DNA from 3 places in the Pseudoalteromonas porphyrae genome. Region 1 is predicted to be linked to each of the others. Evidence: predicted binding sites of a transcription regulator. Region 1 holds the regulator's gene; each other region holds the start of a gene.
The links. The regulator sigma-54, encoded in region 1, starts transcription at its own class of promoters, with help from an activator protein. The targets are predictions, from matches to a motif close to GTTGGCACGNNNNTNGNNT.

Region 1 (5,339 bases):
GCCTTCAATACTAAAGACGGTTTTGGTATCAAAGCGCTTATCAATAGTGGTTTTGAAGTAGCCGTGATCACAGGCCGCCATTCACAGATAGTTCAGCAACGAATGACTAGCCTAACTGTACCGCATATCTACCAAGGCCAAGAAAACAAGTTGCACGCTTATCAAGAGCTAAAAGATAAACTCCAGTTAAGTGACGAACAAATTGCCTATATCGGCGATGACGGTCCTGATTTACCGGTCATGGAACTGGTTGGCTTTGCAGTTGCTGTAAATGACGCACACCCGCTAATTAAGCGACTATCACATTACACAACAATGCTACCCGGTGGCTTTGGTGCAGTACGCGAGCTAACCGACTTATTAATGCTAGTTAATGGAAAATCATTGACCAGTGAAGGGACTAGCTCATGAATAGTGCGCGTTTAATATTAAGCGTATTATTTATAGGTTTTATGGCGTGGTTGTGGCTCCCGTACTTTAGCCAAACAACGACCACGGTAAAAAATCAAGAAGATGTGATAGCAAAACCTGATTATACCGCGGTCGAATTAAAGCAAACCGCATTTGATGAGCAAGGTAAAATTAGCCACAAAGTAACCGCAGCAAAAATGGAACTTTATCAGCAGTTAGGATTTACTTACTTTGAAAAGCCTATTTTTACTTTATATAATCAACAGCAAACGTGGCAAATCAATGCGCAAGAAGCCACATTATATGAAAATAACCAGTTGATTTTAGAAGGCAATGTTGTTGCTAAAAATCTCACAAACAACGCAATGATTAAGCATATTAATGCCGATAATATCTTGGTTGATATTGAACAACAAACCATGAGTTCAGAACAGCCTGTTGAATTAATCGGACCAAATTTAAAGACCACCGGACGCGGCCTTAGAGCCGACTTAAAAGCCGAAGTGGTAGAACTTATTAACCATACGCGAACCATATATTATGACCAATAAATTTGCTCACTTACTTGTAATACCTAGCTTGTTCATTGCCCTTTCAAGCTTTGCTGAAGGTACTCTTCCACTTGCAGACCAAGTATCGATAAGCGCTGATAAACAGCTTGCACAGCTGAAAAAAAATGTCGGTATTTTTGAAAAAAACGTAGAGATAATCCATGGTAATCGTCGTATCACAGCTGATCACCTAGAAGTGCACAAACGTGAAGATTTAGGTGATAATAAGCAGCTGCTTGTTGCCACTGGAAGCCCTGCATACTTTGAAGAAAAACAAACAGATGGCACAATTATGAGCGCCAGCGCCAATGAGGTTCGTTACGATGTTGATAAACGCTATTTAACTTTAATCGGTAACGCCCAAGTCACTCAAGCAGGTCAAAAGATTAATGCCAAAAGTATTACATACGACATGGACCAACAATTAATTAGCGCTGAAAAAGATGAAAATTCAGACGAACGAGTGCATACAATATTAGTCCCAGTAAACACTAAAAAAGATAACGAAAAAGGTCAGCCATGAGCACATTAAAAGCTGAGTTTTTAGCAAAAAGTTATAAAGGCCGCCAAGTCGTAAAAAATGTAGGCTTAGAAGTCAGCGCTGGTAGCATTGTTGGCTTACTTGGCCCTAATGGCGCAGGCAAAACCACCACTTTTTACATGATTGTAGGATTAGTGCCAAGCGACAAAGGTAAAATAAGCATAGATGATAACGACATCACCTTATTGCCAATGCACAGCCGTGCACGTTTAGGGATTGGCTATTTACCGCAAGAATCTTCGATATTTCGCAAACTGACCGTTTACCAAAACCTGATGGCGATACTCGAAACCCGTAAAGAGCTAAATAAACAAGCTCGTGAAGAAGCGCTTGATGGCTTACTTGATGAATTTAGCATTCAGCACATCCGCGATAGTCAAGGTATGGCATTATCTGGTGGTGAACGCCGTCGCGTTGAAATTGCTCGCGCTTTAGCCGCAAACCCTAAATTTATTCTGTTAGATGAGCCTTTTGCTGGCGTTGATCCTATTTCGGTGTTAGATATAAAGAAGATTATTGAACATCTTAAAAACCGTGGGATAGGCGTACTTATTACCGACCACAATGTACGAGAAACCCTTGATGTTTGTGAAAAAGCCTACATAGTTTCTCATGGGGAGTTAATTGCATCAGGCACTCCTGAGCATGTACTTGCCGACCAAACAGTCCGCGACGTTTATTTGGGTGAGCAATTTAGGCTATAAAGCCACGCCCGGCTAAGGTTCTGCTAGACTTAATTATGACAACAATAAAAGGATTGTTAGAGATACATGAGGCAATCACTCCAGCTGCGCATGGGCCAGCAACTTACAATGACACCACAGCTACAACAAGCTATTCGTTTGTTACAGTTGAGCACATTAGATCTTCAACAAGAGATCCAAGAAGCACTAGATAGCAATCCATTACTTGAGGTCGATGAAAATGACTTTGGTGATGAATCAGGTGGTAAGAACGAACAAAAACAAGATACTGATGATCAAACTGTCAGTGCCTCAGCTGATGACACGCCAAGTGAATACGAACAAGAAAGCAGTGAAGCGCTAGCAAAAGATACCGTAAGCGACGAAATGGCGATGGATGTTACATGGGATGAATACATGAGCGCCGCACCAAGCTCTTCATCAGGGCCAATGCCTGAAGATGAATCTATTTATCAAGGCGCTTCATCTGAAACCCTCCACGATCACCTTATGTGGCAACTACAGCTGACTCATTTTAGTCCGACTGACGAAGCTATCGCGATAGCCATTGTCGAAGCGGTTGATGACTCAGGTATTCTTACACTAAGCTGTGAAGACATTGCTGAAAGCCTAAACAAAGGTAATAACGAAGAAGAAATTGAACTTGATGAAGTTCAAGCGGTATTAAAGCGTATTCAGTTATTTGATCCGGTCGGTATTGCTGCACGCAGCCTACCTGAATGTTTATGTATTCAGCTAAATCAATTTGATCCTGCAACGCCTTGGATTGCCGAAACAAAAATGATTTTAACTGATCATATCGATTTATTAGCTAGTCGCGACTATCGTACTTTGATGAAAAAGACTAAGCTAAAGGAAGATGAACTAAAAGAAGTAATGACACTCATCCACAGCCTTAATCCAAAGCCTGCGGATACCATAGTTCGAGAAGAGTCAGAGTACGTTATTCCCGACGTGTCAGTGAAAAAAATTAAAGGCCGCTGGGTGGTAGAGCTCAACCCAGATAGCATGCCAAAAATTAGAGTTAACAGCCAATATGCGGCGATGTCGCGCTCAGTAAAATCGAGCACTGACAGCCAATTTATTCGCTCTCATTTACAAGAAGCTAAATGGTTTATAAAAAGCCTAGAAAGTCGTAATGACACATTACTCAAAGTAACTAACTGCATTGTTAAACAGCAGCAAGGTTTTTTTGAGCATGGCCCCGAGGCTATGCGACCTATGGTATTAAACGATGTTGCTGAAATGGTTGAAATGCATGAATCAACAATCTCCCGGGTAACAACCCAGAAGTACATGCATACACCACGTGGTATTTTTGAGTTAAAGTATTTTTTCTCAAGCCATGTCAGTACCGAAAATGGCGGAGAATGCTCATCGACAGCAATTCGTGCACTCATAAAAAAATTGATTGCAGCAGAAAACTCAGCTAAACCATTGAGTGATAGTAAAATTGCAGATATATTGGCAGAGCAAGGTATCAAAGTAGCTAGACGAACAATAGCAAAGTACCGTGAATCGCTAGCTATTCCACCGTCAAATCAACGTAAAAGCTTGATTTAAGGCGTAAAACCACAAGAAGGAAAATGCTTATGCAACTAAATTTAACTGGTCGTCACGTAGAAATTACTGATTCATTAAGAGACTATGTAAACAATAAGTTTGCGAAGCTTGAGAGGCATTTTGATCACATCAACAATGTCCATGTTATTCTTGACGTAGAAAAGCTCAACCAAAAAGCAGAAGCAACATTACATGTCAGTGGCGCAGAGCTATTTGCCTCAACGCAGCACCAGGACATGTATGCCGCGATTGACGGGCTCATCGATAAACTCGACCGTCAAGTTATCAAACACAAAGAGAAGCACGCTCGACACTAACACTATGAAACTAAGTTCACTTACTTGTCAGGACTGCAGTAAAGCTGCGGTCCTTTTTAATAGCAAAAAACGTATCCTCGAATTTATCAGCCAATTGGCTCATGAACGGCTTCCTCACTTATCACAACAAGACATATTGAGTGCTCTATTAAATAGAGAAAAATTAGGTAGTACAGGTATTGGCCGTGGTATCGCGATCCCGCATGGTCGCATGAGTGGCGCACAAGAACCACTCGCTTTAATTTTAGTAAGCGAACAACCAATCAATTTTGATGCCATTGATAATCGCCCCGTCGATATTTTTGTTGCACTCATCGTACCTGACGGTGACAGTGAACTTCATTTAAAGACGTTGGCTACAATTGCTGATAAACTCAACGACAAAGAGTTTTGTAAACAAATACGTAGCGCAAAAACAGACCAAGATCTATATCAAGTAATTGTTGAACAGTCGTAGTTAAAAGAAGGAGAGTTTACATGGAATTAATTATCATCAGTGGGCGCTCAGGGTCAGGTAAATCTGTCGCTTTGCGTGTATTAGAAGACCTTGGCTATTATTGTGTTGATAATATCCCTGTAAACTTATTACCGTCGTTAGTGCGTAGTGTATCTGATAACTACGATAAGATTGCCGTCAGTATTGATGTGCGTAACTTACCCAAAGAACAGCAAGAGTTTAATGATATCCTTGAGTATCTTCCGGGGTTTGCAAACCCAACTCTATTTTATCTAGACAGTGACGACCAAACGCTCATTAAGCGCTTTTCTGAAACACGCCGTTTACACCCACTTTCTTTAGATTCATTGCCACTTGATTTAGCCATTAAACAAGAAAAAGTGCTATTAGATGTACTCATTACCCGCGCCGACTTTATTCTTGATACAACCGATTTAAGTGTCCACCAGCTGGCTGAATCAATTCGCGAAAAAATCTTAGGAAAAAAAGATAAAAAACTGATCATTACATTTGAGTCATTTGGTTTTAAGCATGGCATTCCTAAGGGAGCTGATTATGTATTTGATGCGCGCTTTTTACCAAACCCACACTGGGAACCTGAATTAAAGCCACTAACAGGGCTTGATCAACCGGTAAAAGATTATTTAGCGAGTCACAGCATAGTGCAAAAATTCACATGGCAAATTCAAACTTTTATGCAAACATGGTTACCACACCTTGAACGCAATAATCGTAGCTACTTAACAATTGCAATCGGCTGTACCGGTGGACAACATCGTTCAGTGTATTTAGCAC
Region 2 (5,339 bases), on a different contig from region 1:
CCATTGTACCTAGTACATTTAACAGAGACGTTAAAAAAGGATTGATGAACTCTACATTCATTGTTACTTATCCCTTGAGTTGGCAGTTTATACTGCTGTTATAAATTAAAGTGTAGCGGCTAATTTGAGCTCTGCACTTAATTATTCCTTACATGAACCACAAATACCATGGGCTTCTATTGTTTGCCCTGATACAGTAAATTCGCTTTCGGCGGCAAGACTGTTAAGTTCGTGTGAAATCACAGTTGAGTGTAACTCTTTGACAAAACCGCACTTATCACATATTAAAAGTTGTACAGGATGAATGTGGTCAAAATGATGACACAGCATAAATGCGTTAGTACTTTCAATTTTGTGGATAAAGCCTAGTTCTGCTAAAAAGTCTAATGCACGATATATCGTCGCAGGTTTAGCCCCTGACTCAGTGATTTTAAGTTGTTCTAATAAATCATAAGCCCCAACGCCGCCTTGGGCGCTAGCCAGTAGGCGAAATACTTTTTCACGGATCGGTGTAAATCGGGCGCCACGATTGTCGCATACTTGTTTTGCTTTACTAACGAGTGACTCTATATTCATCATTCTCTTATCCTTACGCTACCGTGATATACTAACATACTGTGTTGTACTTGCAGCGTTTTTATTAGACAGTTTTATTCTAGGAAGTCTAGCAATGAATGAATTATTAGCGATATTTATCTTCTTTTTTGCGGTTATCGATCCAATTGGCACTGTTCCTGTTTTTATTGCTACTACGCGTGGCGACTGTGAGCAGTTTAAGCGTAAAGTAGCTTACAAGGCTGTTGCGGTTTCTGCAGTAGTGTTGTTGTTTTTTGTTCTGGCGGGAGAGCTGCTTTTAAATGCAATCAAAATTCCACTGTCCGCTTTTCAGATTGCAGGTGGTATTGTCCTACTTTTGTTTGCACTATCTATGATTTTTGGTGAAAGTAAGCCTGAAACCGAAATCAAAAGTGTGAGAGATAGTACGGCAACGGCTATATTTCCTTTGGCAATTCCGTCAATTGCTAGCCCTGGGGCAATGCTCGGGGCTGTGCTTATGACACGTAATAATGAGTATACATGGGTCGAACAATCAATTACTTCAGCTGTCATGCTTGCAGTACTTGCGGTGGTGTTAGTTTTATTATTGCTGGCGACTCATGTTCATAAGTTAATAGGTGATAGCGGCGCGAGCATTATTAGTCGGATCATGGGATTGATTCTTACATCAGTTGCCGTTACGAATATATTAGATGGCATTGCTCATTACTTCGGGTTGCAGGTGTTTTCATAAGTTTGTGATCGATGTTTTTTGATTTGAATGCTTAAGATTGATGGAAGCCCTGCATTTATGTAAAATATGGGGCTTTTATTTAGCCTTAATTGTTATTAATTACCTGAGGATTTTACTTTGAATAGACGCTTTTCCGTTGCCCCGATGCTCGATTGGACTGATCGTCATTGCCGTACTTTTCATCGTAAAATGACAAAGCACACAGTGTTGTATACTGAAATGATAACTACTGGTGCTATTTTATTTGGCCGTGGTGATTATCTGCATTTCAATGAGCATGAAGGACCGGTTGCTTTACAGTTGGGCGGGTCAGATCCTAAAGCACTTGCTCAGTGTGCAAAATTAGCCGCAGAGCGTGGTTATGACGAGATTAATCTTAATGTGGGTTGTCCGTCAGATCGTGTTCAAAATGGTCGTTTTGGTGCATGTTTAATGGGTGAACCGCAACTTGTTGCTGATTGCGTAGCTGCAATGAAAGAGCAGGCTAATATCCCTGTTACAGTTAAAACCCGTATAGGTATTGATGAGCAAGATTCGTATGAATTCTTATGTGCTTTAATTGAGGCCAGTCATAATGTTGGTTGTGATGATTTTATTATTCACGCACGAAAAGCGTGGTTAAAAGGCTTAAGCCCTAAAGAAAACCGTGAAGTACCGCCACTTGATTACCCACGTGTTTATCAGCTAAAAAAAGACTACCCGCAATTACATTTAAGTTTAAATGGTGGTGTTAAAACGATTGCTGACAGTCAAGCACACCTTGCTCATGTTGATGGTATTATGATTGGCAGAGAAGCATATAGTAACCCATTTATACTCAGCGAAGTTGATGAAAAGATTTACGGTGACGGTAATTTCACTCAATCACGCCATGATGTAGTGCGTTCAATGTATGATTATATTGAATCTGAGATGCAGCAAGGGGCCAACTTTTGGCATATTGCGCGCCATATGCTGGGTATTTTTCAGGGCCAGCCTGGTGCCCGTGGCTTTCGACGTCATTTATCGGAAAATGGCCACGGAAAACAAGCTGATTTATCAGTGATGGATAAGGCGTTAAGTTTTGTGCCGCAGTAAATCACTAATTTAATACCGTAATTAGTAGATTATAAAAGCCACTTTTTAGTGGCTTTTTTTGATCCTAAATTATGGTTAAAAAGCAACTATTTTAGTTTTTTTAACCATTTCACATTCAGCTTAAAGTCATTTTAAACTGTTCTTTTTTTGTTTAAGTTTTTGATATGGTTTGGTTTTTATTTTATTTAAATAACATGGCACAAGTCTTGGAATCATTAAGTGGTAATCACCCATAATCAACAGGAGAAAGTCATGGGCTTAGTTAATCGTGTAAGTGATCTGATTCAATCAAATATAGTAGCTGCGCTAGATAAAGCAGAAGATCCGCAAAAGCTCTTAAACTTGCTTATTCAAGAAATGCAGCAAGCGCTTGGTGAGTGCCGAGCAACTGCTGCGGCAATTTTGTGTGAAGAAAAAGTATTGAGACGTCAGCAGACAGAAAAACAAAACAGTATTACACAATGGCAGGAAAAAGCGGAAATCGCGGTAAGTAAAGGCCGTGATGATTTGGCGGCTGCGGCTCTCAAAGAAAAGCAGCGAGTAGCGTCTGATTTAGCGGCAATTGAGCCTGAGTTAGTTAAACTGACTGACTCGCTAGAAAAATTGCAAGATGACGCTCAGCGTTTGCAAGAAAAGCTTGGCGCGGCTAAAGCAAAGCAAAGAAGCTTGCTGCAAGTACATAACGTGGTTAATGCCAGAGTGCGTGTAAATCATCAATTAAACAGTGAAAAAGTAGCGCATGCACTTTCACGCTTTGATGTTATTGAGCGTCGTGTTGATGCGATTGAAGCGCAGGTTGAGGCTTATGAAATCACTGATTCGGCTAATCAAAATACAACAGCCGATCAAATTGATGCTTTAGTTAAAAATGATGCACTAGAGCAAGAGCTTGCAGCGTTAAAAATTAAAGTTAAAAAGTCAGCTTAGGAGTGTTGTTATGAATACTTATAATAGTCAAAAACGTTGGTATAAAGACCCATTAAATAAAAAAATATCAGGAGTGTGTAGTGGGTTAGCACGACGATTAGATCTACCTGTGTGGGTTACTCGATTGGTTACTATCTTAATGCTTATTCAGTTTCCATTAGTCATAGGTGCAGGTTATTTAATTGCCCATTGTTGCTTAGAAAGTAAAGTATATTAGGAGAGTGCCATGAAGATTGTTGCAGTTTGTCTATTAATTTTGTTACTTATGACATCAAGTCCATTTGAGATTATGCAGTTTGATTCATGGCAATTACCGCTATGGTTCACCGATCTCAGCTGGATAGGTATTGAGCTCGTAGGCGCACTTTTAGCCGTGCTAGCAGTTATTGTATGTATCGCATTGGTTGGTGTGGGGCTGTTAGGTGCTGGTATTGCAGTCTCTTTAGGATTGCTCATTGCGTTATTATTTGGTTCATTAATGATTGCTTGGCCGTTACTACTCATTGCATTTTTATGTTGGCTTGTTTCTGATAATAAAAAGGTGGCCTAACAACCACCTAAATACTAATTTTACTGACTATTTTTTCACAATTATGCTAAATTTAGTCAATAAAATGATTATCGTAACAAGGATTGAAATGACTCTTAAGCCATTACTTACAGCACTCTCTAGTGCTCTTTTAGGGATTAGCCTATACACCTCACCTGTTATTGCACATGCAGAACACCATCACGATACTGACAGTCATATTGTTGTAAATAACGCACAAGTAAGGGTTTTTCTACCTGCGAGTAAATCGAGTGTCGGTTATTTTAACTTGGTTAATCAGGGCGATAACGCAGTAACACTTACCAAGGCGAGTATTGAAAATTTAGGCCGTGTAGAAGTTCATGAGCACCAACACGTTAATGGCATGATGAAAATGAATAAAGTAGATTCATTAAAAATTAAAGCTCATTCACAAATCGACTTTAAACCGGGCGGTTATCATTTAATGGTATTTGAACCAAAAGAGCCATTAAAAGTAGGGCAAGAACTTAAACTCACGCTATATTTTAGCGACGGTAACCGTGTTTTCACTCAGGCAAAAGTGGTTTCGTTAGAGAGCCAAGCAGAACAAGCTGAGCAGTCTAAACAACACCATATGCATCATTAGGAGGTTAAATGTCACAACACAAAGGGAAAATTATCAGTGCGCTGATACTCGTGTTTATTTTATTTTATGCGACGGCAGTTTATTGGAGCGTTGAACCAGCCCGTATTGACATAATTACACACGCAAAGCAGCAAGCACAACAACGTGGTGAAAAGTTTGTTACAGGTTATACAACCACAACGTCATTAATTGAAGTTACAAGTACATTATTAAATAAGTCAGGTGGGTATTTATCGAATGATATGATGCCGCCGAGTGTGCTTATGGATAATATGCCAGCGTGGGAGTATGGTGCATTAGAAATGAGCCGCGATTTAGCGCTCTCAATGCGTAAAGATTTTAGTCGTTCGCAGTCACAATCAACAGAGCATGAAGCATTAAAAAAAGCGCAACCACAATTTAATATTAGCTCTGAAGCGTGGGCATGGCCAAGCGCAGAAAGCGAATACCAAAAAGGGATCGACTTTTTATTGGTCTACCGTTCACAAATTGCAGATCAAAATGCGCGTGAAAGCCAGTTTTATTCTCGCGCTGATAACTTAAGAGGCTGGTTAAAAGAAGCTGAAAAACGTTTAGGTAGTTTAAGCCAACGTTTAAGTGCAAGTGTTGGGCAAGAGCGTTTAAATACAGATTTAGCCGGAGATAAAGAGGCACATCAAGCAACGTATGCTCCGTTACAAAGTCAGGTTAAAACATCGTGGTGGGAAATTGATGATGTTTTTTATGAGTCACGAGGCGCAACTTGGGCTTTATTACATTTTTTGCAAGCGGTAGAATACGACTTTGCTGATGTACTTGAGAAAAAAAATGCACGTGTTAGCTTGCAGCAAATTATTCGCGAGCTTGAGGCAACCCAAGAAACTGTTTGGAGTCCGGTTATTCTAAAT
Region 3 (5,339 bases), on a different contig from region 1:
CGGTGTTGCTGTAAAACCACCGGAGTCAATACTCGTCACATCACCTACAGATATACTCGCTTCACTGGTGTTATTAATATCATTTGCGGTACGAATTGGAGCAGCTAATGCTAAATCTTCTGGCCTATTCGTTGCCATTTCTAAGCTAGATGCAGCCTGAGCATTCAGTTTTATCTGAAATTGATCATCAACGTTTCCCGTACCAGAGACATTAATCTGCAAACCAAACGATTCACCACTGGTAATCGTTGATGAATCAACAATACCGCCAACAATATTAGCCGTAGAGGCACTGCCGAGTGGCTCACCTTTATTATCAACAGGCTGAATTTCAACTGTCGTTGCACTGGTATAAGTAATAACAAAGTCACTTGCAGGTATTTCGCTGCCTTTGCCAGGCTCTAATGTGGCAGTCATTGCCGCTGTACCTGTATTAGCTTGATATGCAAACCCACCGGTTGTAGGTATAGTAAAAATATCGCCACCTAGCTCACCATTACCATCCATTCCAAGCCTATTTTGCTGATTAAATGCATCTGCAATCGCAAGTCCCATTTGCCCTAACTGGTTTTGTGCTGGTACTAATACATCATCACGAAATGCCAGCAGTCCACCAATTTTACCTTTTAGTTTACCTACATCAACTTCAAGCGGCACAGCTTTGCCGTCGTTTATATCTAGGTGAAGTTCTTTAAAGTTAGGATCAGGGTCACCGCGCATTGAAAATAAATTAAATGAACCACTTTGCATTACAAGTGCTTCTCCTGTGCCCATAAACACCAGTTTTTCACCATTAGGGCCGTCTAACGTTTCAATATCAACCAACTCTGATAACTCGCGTATTGCTTGATCACGTTCGTTAAACATGGAACTTGCATCAGCAGCATTTCGCGTCCCATTAACAGCTGCGACTTGTTTGTTAAGCTTGCTGATATTCTGTACTAACGTATTCGCTTCCCCAGAAAATATTTCAAGCTGCTCGTTCACAATATTTTTTTGATCAAATACGATCCCAGATAAACGCTCCATTTGACTAATTAAATTTTGCGCATCAGTCATTACTAGCGAGCGGGCAACCGTTGAAGAGGGCTGATTTAAACTCTCCTGCACATTATTAAAAAGGGAGTTTATACTGGTAGATAAGCTATTAGACTCTTGAGAGAATAATGTATCTACTCGGCCAGCTTCGCTAACAAATTGATCAAAGAATGCTTTATTTGAAGTATCGCGATTTAGTTGTTTTTGTGCGAACTCATTAAGTAATCTGTACGTATCACCACGACCAACTTGATTATCGATCATAGTCATGTGCTCTGTACGCTCGCGCACATAGCCCACTGTATTTACATTGGCAATATTCTTGCTGGTCGTTTGCAGTAATTCTGTATTAGCACGTACACCAGAATTAGCAATGTCTAACAAATTAAACGACATTTTAATTTACTCCTTGGCGAACCAATGTTGCCGCCAATGTTTTAAGCTCAGTGCGATTAAGTACCTGCTTAATTTTATCGGCATAATTGGGGTCGGTTGCATACCCCGCTTTTTGTAATGAATCTAAAAAAGCGGCAGGTTTTGCGGTATTTTGTAAGGCTTCTTGATAACGTGGGTTTTGCGTCAAAAATTCAACAAAGTCATTTACACTGTCTTTGATTGAGTCATAGGCTCTAAAGCTAGCCTGTTTTTTAACAGGCATACCTTCTTCAAATTCAAGTGTAACTTTACTGGCTTTATCACCTTGCCAGCTTCTATCTGACTTAATATTGAATAAATTAAATGAGCTATTACCATCACTTTTATTAATAATGTGTTTCCCCCAGCCAGTCTCAAGTGCAGCTTGTGCAACCATTACAGCTGGGTTTAACCCTATTTTTTCTGCGGCTGTTTTAGCGTGCTCCCACACACTTGAGATAAACTCTTCAGCATTTTCAAACTGTGGTTTTTGCTGCTTTTGCGCTTTACTGGCAGAGGCTGAGTCAACGCTAGCATCAGTACTTTTACCGTTTGCACGGTTATCACTTGAAAACTCATTAACTGAGCGCAGTACAGACCCTGGCATAAAGTTTTTAGTATCTGGGGAGAGTTGTTGAACAATAATATCAGCCAAACCTAGCGAGCCTTTTGAAGAAAGCTCAACGGATAGTTGCTGGTCATGCATTTCTTCAAAGAACTTTACACCGCTTGAATTAAATGGACTTTCTTTATCCTCAAAGGCTTCATTTGCTTTGCGCATACTTTTAAGTAACATTTGCGTAAAGATAGATTCAAATTGTGCCGCTGCTTTTTTCAGCGCTTCTTTAGACGCTTCAGGCGAAGCCCCGCCCTTTAAGGCCTCTTGACGCAGTGAGTCAAGATTCCCTAAATCAAAGAAGTTTTGTTTATCGAGATGATTAGTATCCATCAGCAATTTGACACAATAGTTAATAATACTACTAACAATGCAATAATTGAGCCAAATATCATGTTGGCGTGTTGGCGTGTTGGCGTGTTGGCGTGTTGGCGTGTTGGCGTGTTGGCGTGTTGGCGTGTTGGCGTGAAAGTAAAACAAGTATGCTAGGTGGTTACAAAGTAAAGTTAGCCTCGGCTAGATTTTTTATCCAGTAAACAAATGTCTACAATGTCGCGAAGGCGGTAATGTAGACATTCGTGAATGTCGCTAATAGATCACATGTTAAATCACAACAAGCTGTCCATTTATTGCCCCTGCTTCTTTTAGTGCTTCTAAAATGGCCATTAAATCACCAGGTGCTGCGCCCACTTCATTAATAGCACGCACTAAGTCATCAAGGCTTACACCTGGATTAAAAACAAAAGCACGCGAATCATCTTCGTTCACATCTATTATACTTTGATTAGTAACGACCGTTTCCCCTTCAGCCAGTGGATTTGGCTGCGCCACATTTTGCTGCTCTGCAATTGTTACCGTTAAACCACCATGAGTAATTGCCGCAGGTTGTAATTTTACATTTTTGCCAATCACAATCGTACCAGTGCGCGAATTAACAATGATTTTTGCGGCGGTATCAGCAGGCTTAAACTCTAAATTTTCAAGTGTTGATAAGTAAGAAACACGTTGCGATGCATCTCTTGGAGCAATTACACGTATTGATGCGGCATCTATCGCTGTTGCGCTATTTGGCCCGACCAGATCATTTATCACCTGCTCTAAACGTTTTGCCGTTGTAAAGTCAGGGCGATTTAAATTAAATGTAATGTAGTCGCCTTGCATAAAAGGGCTTTTAATCGCACGCTCCACCGTCGCACCATTTGGAATACGCCCCACTGTGGGTGTATTTATAACAACACGGCTACCATCGGCCCCTTCAGCGCCAAGTCCACCAACAATTAAACTCCCTTGCGCTATTGCATACGTATTACCATCAACCCCTTTTAGAAAGGTTTGAATTAAGGTACCACCACGTAAACTACCCGCGCTGCCAATTGAAGAAACGGTAATATCAATTCTTTGTCCTGGTTTTCTAAATGCGGGCAATTCTGCATGGACTGCAACAGCAGCCACATTTTTAATTTTTGGTTTTAAAGTAGCTGGTAATGTAATACCAAAACTATTTAACATACCTTTAAAGCTTTGTTCAGTGAATCTGCTTTGCTCACCAGTGCCAGGTAAACCTACAACCAAACCATACCCTACGAGTTGATTTGAACGAACACCTTCAACCATTGATACATCTTTAATACGCTCTGCAAAAACATTGGCGTGCCAACCTAATAAGCAAAGAGTAATTAATACTTTAAAGCCATTCATAATAACGATCCTTTAAAAAGGGAACAGTGCACTACTGAAGAACTGCGTTAACCAACCCGCACTTTGAGACTCTTGTAATTGCCCTTTGCCTGAATATTGAATTCTCGCATTAGCAATGCGATTAGAGGTAACTGTATTATCTGCAGTAACATCTTGTGGACGCACAAGCCCTTCGAGTCGAATAAACTCTTCACCTGTATTCAACGTCAGCCACTTTTCACCACGAATCACTAAATTTCCATTTGGTAACACACGCATTACGTTTACTGAAATATCACCAAATAAACTATTTGATTGGTTTGATTTTAAATCGCCATTAAAAGACGAGCCACTGCCAATGCCAAATTGAATGCTATCGCCACCAATATTAACCGGCAACCCCCCTAACCCAACAACAGGATCAAGACTTGCGTCACTTGTTTTATCAGTTTGAGTTTTTGCAGCTTTTGATGACTGTGTTGACTCTTGCAGTTTCACCGTAATAATATCGCCTGTGCGCAGTGCTTTTTTATCTGAATAAAGATCATTCGATAAATAACTATCAAATAGTGAACCTGTCGCTACAACTTGCTCTGTTGCAGGCTCTGGATACATAGGCGCATAGTAAGGGTCATCCTGAACCACATCAGTATTTTGGCTTGTCATACAGCCACTTAAAAATAATACACCCGTTAAGGTTATGGTAAAATTACGCATCACTTTGCCCCTAATCATTAAAGTTGCTGATTGATATAACTCATCATTTCATCCACAGCTGAAATAACTTTTGAGTTCATTTCATAAATACGCTGCGTCTCAATCAAGTTAACCAATTCTTCGGTCACATTAACATTAGACGTTTCTAATGCGCCTTGTACCACAGAACCTAAGCCTTCTAGACCTGGATTACCTTGCACTGGAGCACCACTGACGGCAGTCTCTGTATATAAGTTTTGACCAACAGGCTCTAAACCCGATGGATTAATAAAATCACTAATTGTTAGCTGCCCAATCACGACATTCTCAGCCTGCCCTGCAACACGTACAGATACTTCGCCGTCTTGCGAAATTGTGATGGACTGTGCATCATCAGGTACATTCATTTCAGGTTGAACCGGAAAACCTGCACCAGCGGTTACAATTCGACCATCTTCATCTGTCGTAAATTGGCCGTTTCGCGAATAGGCAATATTGCCATCTGGTTGTAGTATTTCGAAAAAACCAGGACCCGAAATCATCCAATCTAAGGAGTTTTCAGTGGTCAACATATTACCTTGAGAAAAGTTCTTTTGGTTGGCAACAACCTTAGCACCCGCACCAAGCATTAAACCTGATGGCATTTCTGTATCTTGCGATGAACGACCACCCGGCTGGTTAATATTTTGATAAAGTAAGTCTTCAAACACCGCTCGGCTCTTTTTATAACCGACAGTACTGGCATTGGCTAAGTTATTTGAGATCACCGAAATATCGGTTTGTTGGGCATCTAAGCCTGTTTTACTGATCCACAATGCAGGATTCATTTTTGTGTCCTCTCAATAAGGTTAAACAATGCGCATCAACTGAGTTTGACGTTCGTCAATTTCTTCAGCTG

Region 2: ADS77_RS19245 (PspA/IM30 family protein) is a predicted target of sigma-54. The motif match lies at 2,562-2,580, and genes of this name have one in related genera.
Region 3: flgJ (flagellar assembly peptidoglycan hydrolase FlgJ) is a predicted target of sigma-54. The motif match lies at 2,439-2,457, and genes of this name have one in related genera.

What each region holds. Positions count from the first base shown of each region.
Region 1 is NZ_LHPH01000002.1:76,044-81,382, forward strand. It holds gene kdsC (3-deoxy-manno-octulosonate-8-phosphatase KdsC) at 1-411, shown strand, start outside; gene lptC (LPS export ABC transporter periplasmic protein LptC) at 408-962, shown strand; gene lptA (lipopolysaccharide transport periplasmic protein LptA) at 952-1,485, shown strand; gene lptB (LPS export ABC transporter ATP-binding protein) at 1,482-2,207, shown strand; gene ADS77_RS02235 (RNA polymerase factor sigma-54) at 2,274-3,770, shown strand; gene hpf (ribosome hibernation promoting factor) at 3,800-4,087, shown strand; gene ADS77_RS02245 (PTS sugar transporter subunit IIA) at 4,092-4,544, shown strand; gene rapZ (RNase adapter RapZ) at 4,565-5,339, shown strand, end outside.
Region 2 is NZ_LHPH01000030.1:20,092-25,430, forward strand. It holds gene ADS77_RS19225 (chemotaxis protein CheX) at 1-61, opposite strand, end outside; gene ADS77_RS19230 (transcriptional repressor) at 142-576, opposite strand; gene ADS77_RS19235 (MarC family protein) at 671-1,291, shown strand; gene dusA (tRNA dihydrouridine(20/20a) synthase DusA) at 1,409-2,368, shown strand; gene ADS77_RS19245 (PspA/IM30 family protein) at 2,621-3,295, shown strand; gene ADS77_RS19250 (PspC domain-containing protein) at 3,306-3,512, shown strand; gene ADS77_RS19255 (hypothetical protein) at 3,522-3,845, shown strand; gene ADS77_RS19260 (copper chaperone PCu(A)C) at 3,934-4,452, shown strand; gene ADS77_RS19265 (DUF2333 family protein) at 4,461-5,339, shown strand, end outside.
Region 3 is NZ_LHPH01000007.1:254,533-259,871, reverse strand. It holds gene flgK (flagellar hook-associated protein FlgK) at 1-1,434, opposite strand, end outside; gene flgJ (flagellar assembly peptidoglycan hydrolase FlgJ) at 1,436-2,401, opposite strand; gene ADS77_RS08190 (flagellar basal body P-ring protein FlgI) at 2,672-3,766, opposite strand; gene flgH (flagellar basal body L-ring protein FlgH) at 3,779-4,462, opposite strand; gene flgG (flagellar basal-body rod protein FlgG) at 4,480-5,268, opposite strand; gene ADS77_RS08175 (flagellar basal body rod protein FlgF) at 5,290-5,339, opposite strand, start outside.